One region of the Rhodovulum sp. HP10 genome, then DNA from elsewhere that is predicted to be linked to it. Evidence: riboswitches for the same ligand, from Rfam matches in the RefSeq annotation. Region 1 holds a riboswitch; the other holds the start of a gene.
What was found. Region 1 has a riboswitch for cobalamin ahead of ACK8CO_RS10780 (5-methyltetrahydropteroyltriglutamate--homocysteine S-methyltransferase). Riboswitches for the same ligand answer to the same signal wherever they lie in the genome.
Positions count from the first base shown of each region.

Region 2: another riboswitch for cobalamin. It lies ahead of ACK8CO_RS17825 (DUF4198 domain-containing protein); the one in region 1 lies ahead of ACK8CO_RS10780 (5-methyltetrahydropteroyltriglutamate--homocysteine S-methyltransferase).

Region 1 is NZ_CP180201.1:2,290,766-2,295,584, reverse strand. It holds gene ACK8CO_RS10795 (manganese/iron ABC transporter ATP-binding protein) at 1-68, opposite strand, end outside; gene ACK8CO_RS10790 (metal ABC transporter substrate-binding protein) at 138-1,043, opposite strand; gene ACK8CO_RS10785 (Fur family transcriptional regulator) at 1,333-1,758, shown strand; cobalamin riboswitch at 1,853-2,051, shown strand; gene ACK8CO_RS10780 (5-methyltetrahydropteroyltriglutamate--homocysteine S-methyltransferase) at 2,181-3,311, shown strand; gene ACK8CO_RS10775 (Crp/Fnr family transcriptional regulator) at 3,654-4,349, opposite strand.
Region 2 is NZ_CP180201.1:3,803,666-3,808,484, reverse strand. It holds gene ACK8CO_RS17845 (energy-coupling factor ABC transporter ATP-binding protein) at 1-31, opposite strand, end outside; gene cbiQ (cobalt ECF transporter T component CbiQ) at 18-794, opposite strand; gene ACK8CO_RS17835 (cobalt ABC transporter permease) at 801-1,484, opposite strand; gene cbiM (cobalt transporter CbiM) at 1,481-2,098, opposite strand; gene ACK8CO_RS17825 (DUF4198 domain-containing protein) at 2,109-2,903, opposite strand; cobalamin riboswitch at 3,041-3,254, opposite strand; gene cobO (cob(I)yrinic acid a,c-diamide adenosyltransferase) at 3,359-4,012, shown strand; gene ACK8CO_RS17815 (cobyric acid synthase) at 4,159-4,819, shown strand, end outside.

The sequences.
Region 1 (4,819 bases):
GTGTCTGCGGCGTCGGGATTCGCGGCATCTGGCGGCGGCGCCCCGTCCGTCTTCAGCTCATCCTTCATGCCGTCCCTCCTCCCGGAAAGACCCCGCCGGATGTCGCGCCCCGGCAGGGCCGTCTGCCCCACCGGGCGTCAGTTCGCGGTTGCACTCAGCCCGTCCGCCACGGTCTGCGACGTGACCCTCAGCAGATCGAGATAACTCGGCACCGGTCCGCCCGGTTCCGACAGGCTGTCGACATAGAGCACCCCGCCATATCTGGCGCCGGTCTCGCGCGCGACCTGTTCGGCCGGGGCGGTGTTGACGGTGCTTTCGCAGAAGACCACCGGAACATCGTTCTGCCTGACCCCGTCGATCACCGCGCGCACCTGTTGCGGCGTGCCCATCCGATCGGCATTCATCGGCCAGAGATACAGCTCCTTCAGCCCGAAATCCCGCGCCAGGTAACTGAACGCGCCCTCGCAGGTGACCAGCCAGCGCTGCGCCTCGGGAATGGTCGCGATCTCGGCCTTCAGCGGCTCGAGCGTGGCGCGCAGCGCGTCCTTGTAAGCGGTGGCATTCCGGACATAGGTCGCGGCATTGGCGAGGTCGTGCTCGGCAAAGGCGTCGAGGATATTGTCGACATAGACAAGCGCCGTCTCGAGCCCCATCCAGGCATGCGGGTTCGGCTTGCCCCGATAGGCGCCCTCGGCGATCGGGATCGGGTCGATGCCCTCGCTCAGCGTGACCGAGGGCACGTCGCCGAGATGGTCCAGGAACTGCTGGAACCACAGCTCGAGATTCAGGCCGTTCGACAGGATCAGGTCGGCATCCTGCGCCCGGAGGATGTCGCGCGGCGTCGGCTCATAGCCGTGGATCTCGGCCCCCGGCTTGGTGATCGAGACCACATCGGCCGCATCGCCTGCCACATGCCGGGCCATGTCGGCCAGGACCGTGAAGGTCGTCACCACCTTCATCCGGTCTGCATCCGCAAGTGCGGCGCCCGCCATCAGCCCGGCCGTAGCCGCCACCCCGATCAGGCCTGTCATCTTCAGGCTCATGGACCGTCCTTTCCAGGGTTCGGGCAATCGCCCTGCACGGGCCGCCCAGTTGCAAGAGAGTCGCAGATACAGATAGCAGCCCCATGGCTTGTTGCAAGTTATTTGCAATTGCAGCCCGCAACCGGAGGCCTGCCACCCCCTGCCTGCCTTCCCGGCCGCCCGGGTCCGGCGGCCCTGCCTGTCGTCAAGCCGGATGACCTTGCCACGCGTTCATGCTATGGCATCGCTTCAGCCCGACCGGCCCGCTCCGGTGTCGGGCACAGGACATCACCGACGGAGCGGACGCCCCATGACCAAAGCCAGCCCCGAGTCCTTGCTCGACATCTGTCGGCGGCACGGTCTTCGCATCACCGGGCAACGCCGGGTCATCCTCGAGGTGCTGGATGCGGCCGGGGATCATCCCGATGTCGAAGAGCTGCATCGCAGGGTCGCCGCCATCGAGCCGGGGATCAACATCGCCACCGTCTACCGGACGATGAACAAGCTTGCCGAGAAGGGGCTGATCGAACGCCACATGTTCGAGGACGGACGCCTGCGCTACGAACCGGCCCCCGAACAGCATCACGACCATTTCATCAATCTCGAGACCGGCGAGGTGGTCGAATTCAGATCCGACGAGATCGAGCGGCTGCAGGAAGAGATCGCCCGCAAGCACGGTTTCGAGATCGTCAGCCACAAGCTGGAACTCTATGTCAGGCCGCGCAAACCGCGCTGACCGGGCCGGGTCAGGGGCGCAACCTGCGGCGCCCTCATCATTGTCATGAAAACTTCTGAAAGCCCGGCGCATTGACAGTCGCGCGCCGCTCTCGCATCTCTGGCGCGGTTCAGGTGCCGGATCGATGTCCGGTGAAAAGGGAATCCGGGACGGCCCGTCGGCCGGAGCCGGAACTGCCCCCGCAACTGTAGGCGGACAGCCTGCCCGACATGCCACTGGCCGCGCGCGCCGGGAAGGCCGGGCAAGGCGCTCATCCGCGAGTCAGGAAACCTGCCTGGACCGATCACCTGTTCCGGCCGCGTGGGGCGTGCCGGGAGCGGCCTTCCGCAAAGGTGACACCGCCGCTCCGCGACGCCGGTCGCGGGGTTTCGTTTCCAGTTCCGGCGCGCGCCGAGCGCGGGCCGTTCGAAAGGCATGTCACGATGACGACCGAAGATACCTCCTCCCTCCGCCCTGCGCTTCCTCGGGCAGATCATGTCGGCTCGCTGTTGCGCCCGCAGGCGATTGCCGGGGCCAGGATGCAGGGCCTGAAAGGCGCCGAGCTCTGCGCCGTCGAGGACCGCGAAATCGCCGCCCTGGTCGCGATGCAGAAGGAGGCCGGGCTCCGGGTCTTCACCGATGGCGAGGCCCGCCGCCAGTTCTGGCATTACGATTTCATGGGGATGCTGACCGGACTGGACATGAAGCCCTCGACCCGCAGCCTGCCGTTCCAGACAAAGCACAAGACCCCGCCCATCGAGGCGCATCTGACCGGGCCGCTGGATTTCCCGGCAGATCATCCGATGCTGCGCCATTTCACCTATCTCCGGGATCTGGTGGCGCCGGGCGAGGGCATCGCCAAGATCTCGATCCCGGGGCCCTCGGCCTGCCATTACCGGATGGTTCCCGGCAATATCGACTACCGGCCCTATCTGGATCAGGAACTGCTGTTCCATGACATCGCCGCGACCTACCGCAAGGCGGTCAGGGCCTTCTACGATGTCGGCTGCCGCTATCTGCAGCTCGACGACATCTTCTTCGCCTATCTCGGCGACGAGACCCAGCGCGAAGAGCGTCGCGCCATGGGCCAGGATCCCGACGCGCTGATCCGCAAATATGCCTGGATGCTGGAAGAGGCGATCCGGGATCGCCCGGCCGACATGCTGATCGGGATGCATATGTGCCGCGGCAATTTCCGCTCCTCGCATGTGGCCGAGGGCGGCTATCACGTCGCGGCCGACGCGATCTTCAACTGCACTTCGGTCGATATCTACCTGATGGAATACGATACCGGGCGGGCCGGCGGGCTCGAGCCGCTGGCCGCGCTGCCGAAGGGCCGCAAGCGGGTCATGCCCGGCTTCATCACCACCAAGACCGGCAAGCTGGAATCGCTGGACTGGATCAGGGCGAAATATGACGAGGTGTCGAAATATGTCGATATCGGCCAGCTCGGCGTCGCACCCCAATGCGGTTTCGCCTCGACCGAGCATGGCAACGAGATCACCGAGGACGACCAGAAGCGCAAGCTGGAGTTGGTCGTGAAGAGCGCCGAGGCGATCTGGGGCGAAACCTGACGCAAAGGGGACGGGGCGGGGCGCCCGGAACGGAGGCAGGCCCGTCTTGTCTCCTGCGGGCGCCCTTTCGCCGGGATCTGCCGCAGAGGGTCCCGACCGGCCGGGGATGCGCCGCTCTCCGGCCGGGCGCCAGACCTCCAAGGCAGACGCCGACAAGGCCTGGATTCGGAAGGCCGTCGCTCCGCCCGGCGCCTGGATCGCGAACAGGCCCCTCGCGCCGAGAACATGCGCCGATGCCACCTTTCGCGACATGTCTCCGATGTCTTTCCGCCCCGCCCCCGGTGTCGCCCGGCGGCCGGGTCCGGGGCGCGGGGCCTGCGCCCATTCGCCCGGCGGTGCGGCTTACCGCCCGTCGCCGATCAGCCCCAGACGCTGCGGATCGGTCACGGTGACATGGCGCCGGCGGCTGGCCACGATGCCCGCCTTTTCCCAGGCGCTCAGCAGGCGGCTGACGCTGTGCAGCGTCGTGCCGGTCATGTCCGAGATGTCCTGCCGCGTCACCGGAAAGGCGATCTCGATCCCCGCCTCCACCTCGCGGCCCGACTGCGCGATCAGCCGCAACAGCGCCCCCGCCACGCGCTGCTGCACCTGTTGCGTGGCCATCTCGATCAGCCGCGCATTCATCTCGCCGACGCGGGTGCCGACGGTCCTGTAGCCCTCTTCGGCGAAGCCGTCATAGCGGGCCGTGAAACCGTCCCAGAGGCTCATCGGCCAGGACAGCGTCAGACAGTCCCGCGCGCAGATCGCCGTGGCGGGATAGCTCTCGCGCCGGAGCGCCCGGGCAATCCCGAAAAGCTGTCCCGACGGGATATGGAGCGCGGTCACCGCCGTGCCTTCGGCGGTGATGCGCATGACCCGGATCACGCCGTCCAGAAGCAGATGGAAACGCTCTGCCGGGTGGCCCTCGCGGAACACGGCCGCGCCCTCGTCAAAACGCCGGGCGGTGGCCAGATCGAGGATCTCGCGGATCTGTCCCCGGTCGAGCCGCCGGAACGGGCCGACATCCTGCAACAGGCTTTCATCCAGTTTTGCGACCATGAACCGGCCCCGAATTTGTCGAAACGCAATGAGGTCTGGCCCGCGACAGCGCAAAAGGGAAGGCATGAAAACGCATGTGACGGCGAAAGGAGGCTTCCCCTGCGACATCTGCTGTCCCCCCTGTTGCGGCAGCCCCATCGCCCGTGCCGCATCGGCGCTCTCCCGGAAGGGGACAAGGCCCGGCCGCGGCGACATTGCGGGGCGGCCTTTCGTACCCGGAAACGGGCCGGATGCTCCGGAACTCGACGAGAGGCTGACCGCTCGCCGGACGACTGGCGGCGGCGCCGGCGACACGGGCCCCGGGCCGCGCGGGACCGGCTCGGCGATCCCCGGTGCGAACATCCCCGGCGCCAGGCGCGCGCCGCCCCTCGCAAGCGGCATGGCGGTGCCGCCCCGGATCGGCCTGGCCGGGAAGCAACAGCCTGCCGGGACGGCCGGGCCCTTTGGGGAACTCCCGGCGCAGATGCCTT
Region 2 (4,819 bases), 1.5 Mb from region 1:
AGACGAGCCCGTCGATCTCAAACAACGCCATGGACAAGCTCCGCCAGGATCATCGCCAGCAACAGCGCCCCGAGCCCCGCACCGAAGGCCGCGTCGCGGGGGCCGTAGGCGAAGCCGGAGAGCATCGGGAGCCGGCCCGAGAAGCCCCGGCATTTCATCGCCGCCAGCACCCGTTCCGAGCGCTCGACCGCGCGGACCAGCATCATGCCGACCAGATAGCCGAGGCTGCGATAGGTATGCCAGGAGGTGCCGGGCCGGAAGCCCCGGACCTTCATCGCCCGGCGCAGCCGCAGGTATTCGGCGCGCAGCACCTCGATATAGCGGATGGTGAACAGAAGCAGATGCACCAGCCGCTCGGGCGTGCCGAGACGGTGAAGCGCCTGACCCATCGTCACCGGCTCGAGCGTGCCGACCAGCGACAGGAGCGCCAGCACCACCGCATTGGCGGTCAGCAGGATGCGGGCGGCATGCAGGAGCCCCTCGCGCGAGGCCTCGACCCCCCAGAGCGCCATGACCGGCGTTCCGGGCGTAGTGAAGGGCAGCATCGCCACCAGCAGGAAGATGAAGCCGTCCATCGCCGCCATCCGCCGCAGCGTCCGGCCCGCCGCCCGGCCCGACAGCGCCATCAGCCCCAGCGCCAGAAGAAGCGCTGCCAGCAGCACCGGCAGGAATGAGGCGCCGACCGTGACGCAGGCGAAGGCCCCCGCCCCAATCAGCCGCGTGCGCGGATCGAGCCCGTCAAGACGCGAGACGGCACCGGGCGCCGCCCGGTCGGCGGTGAGGATGTCGGACACCGGGGGTCAGCCCTTCATCCGGCGCCGCGCGGCGACATAGAAGCAAAGCCCGAAAATCCCGGCGATATAGCCGATGCCGCCAAGGATCGTCTGCAGGTCGTTCTTCTCGCGATAGGCGGCGATCTCGCGGCGCAGCGGCCGCAGCTCGTCGCGCAGCATCTTCGCGATCTCGGCCTTGTCGGCCTCGCTCAGCCCCGGCGCGGCGATCAGCGCGGCCGCCGAAGGCCCGGCGGGCGCCTGGGCGGGGACTGCCTCCAGCGGGAAGGTCGAGGGGTTGCGCCCGTCCGAAACCGGGGCCGCGTCCCCTGCCCCGGCTTCAGGGGCGGTTTCAGCGGCAGCTTCGGCGGCAGCCCGAGCGGCGGGGCTGTCGAGGATCGCCGCGACCTCCTCGGCGCTCATGGTGAATTCGGCGACATGGCCCGCGCCCAGATCGGCGCGGAAGACATGGGCCACGGCGCGCGTCGGGCGGAAGGTGAACAGCCCGTCGGCACCGGTCATCGCCTCGCCGAGGCGGTTGCCCTCGGGATCGAACACCCCGACCGGGGCATCGACGGCCATGTCGCCATTGGAAAAGCCGACCTCGCCCTCGATCAGGGCTCCGCTGGGATAGGCGGCGGCGATCACCTTGTGCGCGAGCGCGGGCATGGGCGCCAGAACAAGCGCCAGGGTCAGGAAAATCGGGCGGATCATCGGGCGGGTCCTTGCAGGCTGAGAAAGAGATCGGGCTTGACCTGGATGGCCAGGTAGACGGCTGCGGCACTCAGCAGGCCCTCGATCGCCATCACCGGAACATGGGCGAGAAAGACCAGCTTGGCCGCCGGAAGAAAGGCCGCACCGCTGAGCGCGAGGGCGACACCGACAAGCGCGGCGGTCAGCGCGATGGCCAGCGCGCCGCCGATACCGCCCCAGATCGCGGCGGTCCGCGGACTGCCGGACGCGATCCCGCGCCGGCAGAGGTAATGCACGATCACCGCGGGCAGCGCGATGTTCAGGGTATTGACACCCAGCACCGTCAGTCCGCCGAAACCGAAGAAGACCGCCTGGAGCAGCAGCCCCACGAACAGCGCGGGAAAGGCGGCCCAGCCGAGCACCAGCCCGGCCAGACCGTTCAGGATCAGGTGCACCGAGGACGGGCCGATCGGCACATGGATCAGCGAGGCCACGAAGAAGCTGGCCGAGAGCATCCCGGCGGCGGGGATCTTCTCGAGCGTCAGATCGCGCAACCCGCGGGCGACGCCTCCGGCCGCCAGCACCGCACCGCCGATCACCACGGGCGCCGCCAGCGCCCCGTCCACGATATGCATGGCCCCGCCCCTATTTCAGATCGAAGGCGCGGATCCAGAGGACCGCATCCTGGCTGAGTTCCTTGCCCTCATGTTCGGTATCGGGCCCGACCCCCAGCGCGGCAAAGCCCCAATAGCCCGCCTTCGGCACGCCGAAGGTGAAATAGCCGTTCTCGTCCGTCACCGCGACAACCGCGCCGCCCGGCAACGGCCCCGCCGTCGCGGGCTTGGGCGCGCCCGTCGCCATGTCGGGCTCGGCCGCCATGTATTCGATCTCGATCTCGGCACCCGCGACCGGAGCGCCCTCGGACAGCACCCGCCCGGTGAAGGTCGAGCCCGCGATCACGTTATAGGGTTTGACCAGCGGCAGGATCTCGGCCTTGAGCCCCTGCGGGCCGTCCCAGTCGGTGGGCATCTGGCCGCGGTTGACGTAGGTCTTGGTGATCTGCTGGATGTAGATATCCTCGGAGTCCTCGTAATAGGGCGCGGGCACCGTCACCAGGACGTAATCGCCCATCCGCTTGACCGGCAGGCTGCCATCCCATGCCACAGCCTCGTTCAGCGGACCGCGAAAGACAGTCTGGCTGAGTGTCGGCTTGAGGTCGATCCGCTCGCCGCGATGGATGGCGTAGAATTCCAGCGGCTCGCCCATATCCATGACCGGCCCGCTTTCCTGCGGATGCCAGAAGATCAGCTTGACCGGCACATCGCCGGGCGCGTCGATGAGGCTTTGCTCGGTATAGGCCAGCTGGAAATGCGCCGCCGCGACCCCGGGAACGAGGGTCAGTGCCAGCGCGGCGGTTACGAGATTGCCGTGGAAGATCAAGGTCGTTGCCTTTCAACATGAGCGGCCGGACAGGCCGCGGGAGAAAGGACGAACGGGATGAGAGGCTCGGAGCGGCCGGGACGCGGCCGAACCGGGCCAGACGCGCACCCCGGCGTCCGGTGGAAACCGCCTCCCTTGCGGGGATACGGGCGGCCGGCAGGTCTCCTGGCTTGCGGGTCTCAGCTTGGCTGGCCTTCCCGGGGGCCTCCCCAGTGGCATTCTCAGCCGTGCTCGCCGCTTACAGTTGCGGGGGCAGCCGCGGAATTGCCCGTCCCGTCGGACGGGCGCACCGCGTTCCCTTTTCACGTCCGGACCCTCGGGCCCGGGCGAACCGGTCACGCATCCGTCATTGCAAGCAGCTCGGGACTTGTCAATCGGCACAACCGCCGCGCGGCCCGGGTTTGACGCGGCCGCCCCGCCCGCTAAGCTGTCCCCGACACGCGCAAGGAGCCCCCATGACCGACGAGACCGCCGCCGCGACCGATACCGCCCCCACCAATACCGCAGCCGACGACGCCCGCCATGCCAGCAAGATGGCCAAGAAGAAGGCCGCGCGCGACAAGATCATGGCCGGGAAATCCGGCGAGAAGGGGCTGATCCTGGTGCATACCGGCACCGGCAAGGGCAAGTCCTCCTCGGGCTTCGGGATGATCCTGCGCTGCATCGCCCATCAGATGCCCTGTGCCGTGGTCCAGTTCGTCAAGGGTGCCTGGGATACCGGCGAGCGGCGGCTTCTGACCTCGCATTTCGGCGATCTCTGCCAGTTCCATGCCATGGGCGAGGGCTTCACCTGGGAAACCCAGGACCGCGCCCGCGACATCGCCGCGGCCGAAAAGGGCTGGGAAAAGGCCAGGGAGTTGATCCGCGACCCCGAAATCCGCATGGTGCTGCTCGACGAGATCAACATCGCGCTGCGCTACGGCTATCTCGACCCGGCCGAGGTGGTGGCCTTCCTGCAGGCCGAGAAGCCGCCGCTGTCGCATGTCGTCCTGACCGGGCGGAACGCCCCCGAAGAGCTGATCGAGGCGGCCGATCTGGTGACCGAGATGACGCTGGTCAAGCACCCGTTCCGCTCGGGCATAAAGGGCCAGCCGGGCGTCGAGTTCTGAGCCGCGCTTGACATCCGCAGGGCCCCGTCCGACACCCCCTGCCGAATGTCGCAGGAGCCGCCATGACCCTTGACCGGACCCGGAGCCGCTATCCCGACCTGCCCCCCGGCGATGCGGCCCCGCCGATGCCCGAAATCTCGGTACCGATGCTCGACCCGGTGCCGCCGCGCCGCGCGAAGGCCCTGATGCTGCAGGGCACGAGTTCGGATGTCGGCAAGAGCCTCCTTGTCGCGGGGCTCGCCCGCGCCTATGCGCGGCGCGGCCTGAAGGTCGCGCCCTTCAAGGCGCAGAACATGTCGAACAATGCCGCCGTCGCCGCCGACAGCGACCTGCCTCCCGGCCCCGACGGCACCGCCCCCAGGGGCGAGATCGGCCGCGCCCAGGCGCTGCAGGCGCAGGCCGCGGGGCTGCCCCCCTCGATCCACATGAACCCGGTGCTGCTGAAGCCGCAGGCCATGGTCGGCTCGCAGGTGGTGCTGCGGGGCCGTCCGCTGGGCAACTGGCCCGCGCGGCATTACCACAAGCTCAAGCCCAAGCTCCTGCCCGCGGTCATGGACAGTTTCAACCGCGTCGCGGCCGGGGCCGATCTGGTGCTGGTCGAGGGCGCGGGCGCGGGCACCGAGACCTATCTGCGCAAGAGCGACATCGCCAACATGCGCTTTGCCGAGGCCGCCGATCTGCCGGTGATCCTCGTCACCGACAATGACCGGGGCGGCGCGATGGCGGCCGTGGTGGGCTCGTGGTGCCTGCATACGGAGGCCGAGCGCGCCCGCATCGCGGGCTATCTGGTCAACAAGTTCCGCGGCT